One region of the Halobacillus sp. 12SKB genome, then DNA from elsewhere that is predicted to be linked to it. Evidence: riboswitches for the same ligand, from Rfam matches in the RefSeq annotation. Region 1 holds a riboswitch; the other holds the start of a gene.
What was found. A riboswitch is a leader RNA that binds a small molecule or an ion and turns the genes downstream of it on or off. The one in region 1 is predicted to bind S-adenosylmethionine.
Positions count from the first base shown of each region.

Region 2: another riboswitch for S-adenosylmethionine. It lies ahead of ACQ4XT_RS14350 (methionine ABC transporter ATP-binding protein); the one in region 1 lies ahead of ACQ4XT_RS09980 (methionine ABC transporter ATP-binding protein).

Region 1 covers NZ_JBRFWR010000001.1:2,075,171-2,080,119, forward strand. Annotated here, with positions in the region: gene gcvH (glycine cleavage system protein GcvH) at 43-426, shown strand; gene ACQ4XT_RS09965 (toprim domain-containing protein) at 549-896, shown strand; gene ACQ4XT_RS09970 (thioredoxin family protein) at 908-1,219, shown strand; gene ACQ4XT_RS09975 (TlpA family protein disulfide reductase) at 1,358-1,780, opposite strand; SAM riboswitch class I at 1,871-1,977, shown strand; SAM riboswitch class I at 2,205-2,313, shown strand; gene ACQ4XT_RS09980 (methionine ABC transporter ATP-binding protein) at 2,397-3,422, shown strand; gene ACQ4XT_RS09985 (methionine ABC transporter permease) at 3,415-4,083, shown strand; gene ACQ4XT_RS09990 (MetQ/NlpA family ABC transporter substrate-binding protein) at 4,107-4,949, shown strand, end outside.
Region 2 covers NZ_JBRFWR010000001.1:2,890,563-2,895,511, reverse strand. Annotated here, with positions in the region: gene ACQ4XT_RS14360 (MetQ/NlpA family ABC transporter substrate-binding protein) at 1-385, opposite strand, end outside; gene ACQ4XT_RS14355 (methionine ABC transporter permease) at 408-1,070, opposite strand; gene ACQ4XT_RS14350 (methionine ABC transporter ATP-binding protein) at 1,030-2,073, opposite strand; SAM riboswitch class I at 2,161-2,266, opposite strand; gene ACQ4XT_RS14345 (iron-containing alcohol dehydrogenase family protein) at 2,411-3,481, shown strand; gene ACQ4XT_RS14340 (FAD-binding oxidoreductase/lyase) at 3,486-4,817, opposite strand; gene ACQ4XT_RS14335 (GNAT family N-acetyltransferase) at 4,822-4,949, opposite strand, start outside.

The DNA of each region.
Region 1 (4,949 bases):
ATTAGTTTTTGAACTATAATTATTTTTTTGGAGGTAATTTAAATGAGCGTACCTAAAGATCTGCGTTATTCTGAAGAACACGAATGGGTAAAAGAAGAAGGGGAGAAGGTTAGAGTCGGTATTACTGAATTTGCGCAATCAGAACTCGGAGATATCGTATTCGTAGAACTTCCTGAAGTTGGGGATGAATTAGAAGCGGATGAGCCATTTGGCAGCGTAGAATCTGTCAAGACTGTTTCTGAACTTTATGCCCCTCTTAGTGGTACAGTTGTAGAAGTAAACGAAGACCTGGAAGACAGTCCGGAGTTTGTGAATGAATCTCCATACGATAAAGCATGGATGGTTGTTGTTGAACCAAGTAACAATTCTCAAATCAACGACTTGATGACCCCGGAAGAATATGAAGCAATGATCGATGAAGACTAATAAAAGTGCATTGGACAGGCAGGGCTTTAAGAAACCTTGTCTGACATGATCGCGTTTGATCTTAATCATGTTCAGACCATGCCTGATTGGCATGGTCTGTTTCTATATAGTAGGTGATGAAGATGGATGGAGAACGAATCGTCATTGTTGAAGGAATTACGGACAAGAAGAAGTTGAATAAAGTTCTTGATGAAGAGATTGAAATCATCTGCACCCATGGTACTTTAGGAATCGAGCGCATGGAAGAAATGATATTTGATCATAACTTAGATGATCGTACTGTGTATATTTTAGTAGATGAAGATGACTCTGGTTACAAACTAAGAAAACAATTGACTGAAGAGCTTCCTCACGCCGAGCATATCTATATAGATAAGGCTTTCAGGGAAGTGGCAGCTACCCCGGAACCTGAATTGGCAAGAGCCTTACTCAGTAGACATTTCAACGTAAAGTCGATCTATTTAATATAGGAGGATGACTTTTGGAGGAAATAAAAACAACAGAAGTAAACAAGCTCTTCAATACTCCACAAAGGACCCTCACATTCGTTCACAGCCCTTTTTGTGCAACTTGTCATTTAGCACGTCAAATGCTAACAACACTTGAAGCTGTTTTTAATAGAGAAGTTTTTATGGAAATGAATGCTTCTCTACACCCCGAGTGGATGCAGCATTATAAGATAGAAAGTGTCCCATGTCTGCTTGTGACCAGAGGAGGAGAGGTAGAGGAAAAGATTTATGCGTTTCACTCTGTCTCCTATATGTATGAGAAAGTGGTAGGTTTTGTTGAATAGTGTTTATATTTCCCAGGAAATGACCGCTAGTGTAGAATTAAAAATTCTCTTCAATATTTAAGTGAGATGTGGAAGTTATTCAATAATAAAAAAGACAGCAAAGACGTTCCAACGTCTTTGCTGTCTTTTTTATGAAAATTACACGATTTCTCCTAATTTACTAACAATATCTAAAAAAGAGGCCTGATCGCCAAAATTAGCATGGATATCTCCTTGTTGATCAATGATGATGGTGGAAGGAACACCATGACAATTGTAGAGGTTATAAACGGAAGTTCCGTCATCAGAAAGAGTAGGTTGTGTTAGAAACTTTTCTTTGAATTCAATGCTCTCCTCTACATTCCGCTCTCTTCCAGTTACATTGATCGTCATCATCTTTACTTTATCATGGTCCATCGTTTTGTACAGCTGTTCTTTCATAGGTAAGTCTTTTCCGCAATCGGGACACCATGAAGCCCAAAAGGTCAAGACGATAACTTTCCCTAAGTCATCCTCAAGTTTATAAATAGAAGAGTGGTCGTTCATATAAGACAGTTCAAATAAAGGGGCTTGTTTACTCAAGGTCATTCTCCTTTTATTTAGCGGTGGTTATGGATTGACGCTCATCTATTCCCCATGCTAACATAATTATTAATTTCATATCGACATCTTCACTTATCCAGAGTGGCGGAGGGACTGGCCCTACGATGCCCGGCAACCGGCAGGTACACTGCACGGTGCTAATTCCTGCGAAGTCTTATGACTTTGATAGATGAGAAATGTAAAAATGACGAATCTCTTCTATTAAAGAAGGGATTTTTTTATTTTTTAAATTGATGGAATATTGGATGTTTTTGTGTGGATGATTTAAGGATTTCATTAGTGCAGGTGGGTTTTATTTTTCTGAACAATCTGTTTATGAGTTGACACAAAATTCGTACGGTGCTAAAATCCTCTTTGTACTACTTAAACGAGTTAAAGCAATAATAAGTTAATAAATTAAAATCTCTTATCCAGAGTGGCGGAGGGACTGGCCCGATGATGCCCGGCAACCGGCAATACTGTTTTGCTCAGGTGCCAAATCCTGCAAAGTATAAAGCTTTGACAGATGAGAGAACAGATTTTTAGGTATGAATAAAAACGCCATTCTGTTCTCAAGGACAGAATGGCGTTTTTTTGGAAGTGGAGGGAAAACAGCATGATTAAAATTAAAGGACTATCTAAGATATTCCACACGAAAGATCAAGATGTACGAGCAGTGGATGATTTAAGTCTAAATATTAACAAAGGGGAAATTTATGGGGTCATCGGCTATAGTGGGGCCGGTAAAAGTACATTCATTCGTTTACTGAACCGATTGGAAGATCCCACTGAAGGAAGTGTTCTTGTCGATGATCAGGAACTTACGTCTTTAAGCAAAGGGAAATTAAGGTTGGCCAGACAAGAAATAGGAATGATCTTCCAGCACTTCAATTTGCTCTGGTCACGAACCGTTCATGATAATATCGCTTTTCCTTTGGAAATTGCAGGGATCCCGAAAGCAGAAAGGCAAAAACGTGTCGATGAATTGATAGAGTTGGTAGGGTTAAAAGGCCGAGGGGGTTCTTATCCATCCCAATTGAGCGGTGGACAAAAGCAAAGAGTGGGAATAGCCAGAGCGCTCGCAAACAATCCTAAAGTTCTTTTGTGTGATGAAGCCACATCCGCGTTGGACCCTGAGACCACGGATTCGATTCTTGATCTTCTAGTGGATATCAACGAAAAACTCGGACTTACTATTGTTCTAATCACACATGAAATGCACGTCATCCGCAAAATTTGTCATCAGGTGGCGGTTATGGAAGATGGAAAGCTTGTTGAACAAGGAGAAGTGCTGGATGTCTTTCTTCATCCTCAAAAACCGGTTACGAAGAAGTTTGTGGATCAGGTGATGGGGGACCCGGAAAAAGAGACGTCCCTGCAGTTGATCAAAGATAATTATCGGTCCGGAGAAATCATACGCCTTCACTTTGTGGGAGAAAGTACAAATCAGGCATTAATCAGTGATTTATCAAGGAAGTTTGAAGTGGATGTCAATATTCTGCATGGAAAGATTACCCAGACGCAGAAGGGGGCGTACGGGACAATGTTTGTTCAGTTTGACGGAGACCAAACAGAAGTCCAGCGTGCCATTGAATATATTGAATCAACATCTGTAGAAGTAGAGGTGAATCCACATGTTTAATCAATGGTTCCCGAACGTAAGAATGGAAGACATGATTACAGCTACAAACGAAACTCTTTATATGACGCTGGTTTCTGTCGCTGGGACATTTGTTTTAGGTTTGCTTTTAGGGCTCCTCCTTTACTTGACCGGGCCCGGAGGTCTTTGGGCAAATAAAACGTTGAATTGGATCACTGCTTCCATCGTTAACATATTTAGAGCGATTCCTTTTATCATTCTCATATTATTATTGTTCCCGTTTACTGATTTTCTGCTGGGGACCATACGAGGACCGCAAGCAGCATTACCTGCATTGATTATCGGGGGGGCGCCATTTTATGCCCGTCTGGTGGAAATTGCGTTGAAAGAAGTTGATAAAGGTGTTGTTGAAGCAGCAAAATCTATGGGAGCGAAGTATTCCACCATCATTTTCAAAGTATTGCTTCCGGAATCGATGCCAGCTTTAATATCAGGGATTACCGTAACAGCTATCGCATTAATTGGATACACCGCAGTAGCCGGTGCAATCGGATCTGGTGGTCTCGGCGATTTTGCCTATTTCTACGGGTTCCAACGAAGTAACTTTGATGTTGTATTCATTTGTACCATTTTAATCATATTCATTGTGTTTATATTCCAATTTATCGGAGATGCCATCTCACGGAAATTGGATAAAAGATAAAAAATAAAAGGGAGAGAATTAAAATGAAAAAAATCTGGACAAGTTTAATTGCCGTGTTGCTTATCGTTGTTCTCGCAGCTTGCGGGTCATCGAGTGAGGATGAAAATACATCAGGAGCTGAAGGTGAAGAAGGTGGAACCAAAGAGATAAAGGTAGGAGCTACCAGTGTTCCTCATGCTGAAGTTCTTGAAAAAGCAAAACCTTTGCTTGAAGAAGAAGGAATTACGTTAGAGATTGAAGAATATCAGGATTACATTTTACCGAACCAGGACTTAGATGAAGGCCGTATAGACGCGAACTATTTCCAAACGATCCCTTATATGGAGATCCAAGAGGAAGAGAAAGGGTATGACTTTGCAAACCTTGGTGGTATCCATATTGAGCCTATCGGAGTTTATTCTCAAAAGTATGAAAGCCTGGAAGACGTTGAAGAAGGTACGACACTAGTTATGAGTCGTTCTGTCTCCACTCACGGTCGAATTCTGTCGCTCTTAGAGAAAGAGGGACTGATCAAGTTGGATGAAAGTGTTGAAAAAGTAGATGCTACTGTGCAGGATGTTGTAGAAAACCCTAAAAACATTGAATTTGATACAGGAGTAGATGCTGCCAACCTTCCACAAGTTTACCAACGTGAAGAAGACGTACTTGTTGCGATTAATACGAACTATGCCATTGAAGCGGGACTGTCGCCTAGCGAAGATTCAATTATTCTGGAGGAATCTGATTCTCCATACGTGAACGTTGTTGCTGCAAATAGTGATGATAAAGACAATGAAGCATTGAATACACTTGTAGAAGTTCTTCGTTCTGAAGAGATCGTGAACTTCATAAAAGAAGAATATGATGGTGCTGTTGTGCCGGTATCA
Region 2 (4,949 bases), 820 kb from region 1:
TACTTTCGATATCCTCGTATGTATTGGAGTAAATCCCCATCGGCGCTGTCGGTACGATGATGACCTCAGATAGATCGAGATTGTTTTCCTTGGCGAAAGACTCTAAGTAGATTTTATGCTGAAAAAGGTTGGCATCCAAATCGCCGTTTGCCAGGGCTTTGTTTGGTTGAACATAGTCCGTGAATTCTTTGTTCGTCACTTCGTATCCCTTTTCCTCTAATAGGGGAGCGATCGCTTTCGTGACCATATCGCTGTAGGGTCCGGCAGTAGCTCCAAATCGGATCGTGTCTTTTCCGGAAGCGTCTGCACTCTCTTCTTCCTCCCCGCACGCAGCGAGAAATGTAATCGATAGTAAAGTAACACATAATAGAATGATTTTTTTCATGATGGTTCCTCCTAAATTTGCTTCAATTTTTCTTCACAGTTTTTGCAATGTAATCGCCTGTGTACTGCACGATTTGGACAAGGACAATAAGCAGGATGACGGTCGTGAACATGACAAAGTTATCGTAGCGATAGTAACCATAACGAATCGCCAGGTCTCCGATTCCACCACCCCCGATGGCACCCGCCATGGCTGAGTATCCAATCAAACTGATCGCTGTAATGGTCAATCCGCTGATCAGTCCCGGTTTGATTTCCGGGAAAATGATATCCTTGATGATTAACCATGGAGAAGCCCCGCAGGCGATGGCCGCTTCGATCACCCCTTTATCAATATCACGCGCCGATGATTCGACAATCCTCGCGTAAAAAGGGATCGCAGCTACAGAGAGGGCTACGGAAGCCGCTACCGGACCTGTGGTTGATCCGATTAAAAAGTTTGTAAAAGGAAACAGGAAGACAAGTAAAATGATGAACGGAACCGAACGAATCAGGTTCACCACAACGCCCACAATGCTTTTGACGAGTCGATTCTCAAGGAACAGATCACGGTCCGTCACAAATAAGAGCAGCCCGAGCGGAAGACCTGCAATTAAAGCGACGACAAGACCGATGCCCACCATGATCAGTGTTTCCAGGAATGATTTATTCAGCTCTGGCCAGAGATTGATCAGCTGTTCGATCATCTTGCAGCACCTCCACTTCTCCAAGCTTATCTTTCAATTCTTGTATGGCCTGTTTGACGACCTTTTGTTCTCCGGTCAATTCCATCACAAAGGTACCAAGAGCCTGGTCCTGGATGTAATCGATCTTCCCGTGGAGTATGTTAGCCCGTACGTTATACCCTTGTAAGAGGTCTGACACAATAGAATCGTTGGCCGAGTCCCCTTTAAACGTCATATGTACGATGGTTCCTTTCCGCTCTGATAAGACCTTTTCCGGGATCCGGAAGTCGATCACCGTTTGGATGAAGCGTTTCGTCAGTTCGTTTTCAGGCGCAGCGAAGATCTCGTATGTAGACCCCTGTTCCACGATTTTTCCGTCTTCCATAACGGCACAGCGATCACAGATTTCCTTGACGACCTCCATCTCATGGGTGATCAGAACGATCGTTAGGCCGAGTTCACGATTGATCTTTTTCAACAGGTTCAAAATTGATTGCGTCGTATTCGGATCAAGCGCTGAGGTGGCTTCATCACACAAAAGCACCTTAGGGTCATTGGCAAGCGCTCTCGCAATGCTCACTCTCTGCTTCTGTCCCCCACTCAACTGGGCCGGATACTGATCGGCTTTATCTGAGAGACCGACAAGCTCCAGCAATTCCTGTGCCCTTCTTTTTCTTTCCTGACGGTTGACGCCTGAAGCTTTCAGTGCAAAAGCCACATTTTCTAAAACGGTTTTCGCCATCGCGAGGTGAAAACCTTGAAAGATCATGCCAATCGATTGCCTCGCCTTTCTTAGTTCCTTGGCATTCAAGGTCATGAGATCGATTCCATCCACCATGACCTTCCCTTCTGTCGGGCGTTCCAGAATGTTCATGCATCGCAGCAGGGTGCTTTTCCCAGCCCCGCTGTACCCGACGACTCCAAAAATCTCACCTTTCTTGATGTCCAAGGAGACGTCATCGACTCCGATTACGGTTTTTCCCTTGGATTGATAGACTTTGCTCAGTTGTTCCAATGAAATCATCGGCTTCCCCCCTCATTCACAATTTCAAGTCCTACAAAAAAACTCCCGCCCTTTACGGGAGAGAGTTTCGCATGAAAGACTGCCAAACTCTTATCTCCCAGAATAAAAATATTCTGCAGGAATTAGCACCACTCCATTTGGAAGGTTGCTGTGATATCTACGGGCCTTCTCCCTCAATCACTCTCGATAAGAATTTCGTTTATGTTTTAACACTTTAACGCATGTGATAGGGTTTGTAAATAATTTTCTCAATTTTTTAAATTATATTTTTTCAACATTGACATTCGATTTTCAGGTATGGATAATAATGGGCATATCTTAGAGGGGGGAATGTTCAATGGAACCGATCCAAGTCCAGGGAGCGCCGACCTATTACCGGTGCGAACCAGGCGTGTTGAAACAAGTGCCTGAACTCGCGAAGGGTGAAAAGTTCAAGCATGGCACCATCATCCACGGCAGTGATTCGTGGAACATGGCCGAACCTTATATGCCTGAATTTCCATTCGCAGTCGAAACAATCCGGTATGAGGGGGAATGCACACATCAAGAAGTAGAAAGAATCGGGGAGAACATCACATCCACTGATGTCCTGATCGGTGTTGGAGGCGGGAAAATCCTTGACCTCGCGAAAGCATGCGGGGATCACCTGGATCTCCCTGTTATTCTGATTCCCACCTTGGTATCCAACTGTGCCGCTTGGACGCCATTGAGTGTTTTTTATGATGAGGATGGGAATTTCCATGAATATACCATTTTCAAAAGAAGTACATACATGGTTTTCATAGATCCGGATATGCTCGCTCACTCTCCAGTCAAATATCTCCGTGCGGGAATTGGGGATACGATTGCCAAATGGTATGAAGCAGATGTTTTGACAAAACATTTAAAAGAAAAACCCCTCCCCTTGGAAATTGCCCTTCACGCAGCAAAATTGTGTAGAGACATTCTATTTCAGGAAGGAAAAGATGCCGTACTTGCCAATGAAAAAGCTCAATGCACGACCGCTTTTACCCGTGTCGCTGAAACGATCATCATGGCTGGAGGTATGGTCGGGGGGTACGGGGATGGATACGGCCGGATCTCCGGTGCGCACTCCATCCACAATGGACTGACGAAAGTGCCGGGGACACATGCGTTTCTGCATGGAGAAAAAGTAGCTTACGGCATCCTCGTCCAGCTGGCTCTTGAAGGGGAAACAGAACAAATCCAGCAGCTGATCCCTTTTTACAAATCCATGCGTCTGCCTCTCTCACTCAAGGATCTAGATGCAGATTCTTTGGATGATATTGATACCATCTCCTACTATTCCACACGTCCAAGTGAATCGATTCACCTCATGGGTCTTCAAACGGAAGCAAGAGTGAAAGAAGCGATCCTGACCGTAGAGAAAAGCTTAGCCTCAAGGTAAAAGGCTAAGCTTTCATACAACGGGCCAAGTAAATGCCGCTCGCCGCCGCCTGTGACAACGAGTGCGTCTCCCCCGAGCAGTCCCCGATCAAGTACAGCCCTGGCAGCTCTGTTTCAAAGTGCTCATCCGTATAAATCTTCGCTTCATAAAACTTGCTGTCCAGCCCATAAAGGATGGTGTCACGATCGATTTTCTCCCCAAGCAGCCCTTCCAACGCTTCGAAAAACTCCAGCAGCGCTTCTAGATAAAGAGGCGGAACTTCTTTTTGGAGATCTCCAGCTTCTGCCTCCAAAGAGGGATGGATCACACCTGAAGAAAGGTGATCCGACGGTTTTCCTTCCAATAGATCTCCCAACTTTTGCGCCACAATCCTTCCTTTCCCCTGATTGATGCCTCCAATGACACGCTGAGCTTCCGTCATGGCTCTGATTTGATCTTTGAAGTACCGCGGCACGAAAAGAGTGAAATTCAAATTCTGACTCGGTTCCTCCTCGTTCTGGTTCTGACCATCTGCCATCACCAGGCCATGTTGATACTTGCGTACGATCCTTCCGCGCGGATTCATGCAGTAGGTGGTTGCGGAGTAACGATCGGTTATGTAATGCAGTTTCGTTTCAAAGGTTTCCTGAAGGATGGCATCGAGCTGACTGCCGCGCATCTCCACCCGGATCCCCAAGTCCAACCTTGTCTCGCCTGCCTTCAGCCCTAATTCTGCTGTCATGGGTTTCAGCCAGTCACTCCCACTCATTCCTGTCGCGAACACAACTTTCCTGCTTTGGAACCGGCCGTGGTTGGTATCGATCGAGAACAGGCCTTTTTCTTTTGTGACTGCTGTGACATCCGCTTCAAAAGTGAAGGTCATCTTATCAGACATCTCCTCATACATGCGTTGAAAGATCCCCCGGGCGAGCTGTGTCCCCAAATGGCGCACTTCTGTCGAGAACACTCGTAAGGAATGCTGGGCTGCTTGTGCAGAGAGTTTCTCATTTTTCGTACTGTATCTCTCCACATGGCCGCCCCCATAAGAACACAAAAGCTCATCGACCTCTTCCATGAGCGCGAGCGTTTCTTTTTCTCCGATCTTCCTTCCCAACTGTCCGCCAAAGTCGTTCGTATAATTGAATTTCCCTTCTGATTTCCCCAACCCTGCAAATCCGACGTACCGATCACAAGGCCCTTCACACGTACACGCTTCCTTCTGTAATCCACACGTCCGTTCAACCAGAGGTTTCCCTTTATCGATCACATGAATATTCATTTCCGGATGTTCTTTTGCTAACGTGTAAGCAAGGAATACACCACTGACACCGGCACCAATGATCGTCACGTCATACACAGGATCACTCCCCTTTTTCACGGACTTTGGCATAGATGCACGTATCGGTCAAACGCTTCCCATCTACAGACAGATCATCGTTGCGCAGGATTCCTTCAAGCTCAAAACCGAGAGACTCCGGAATGGCGCGGC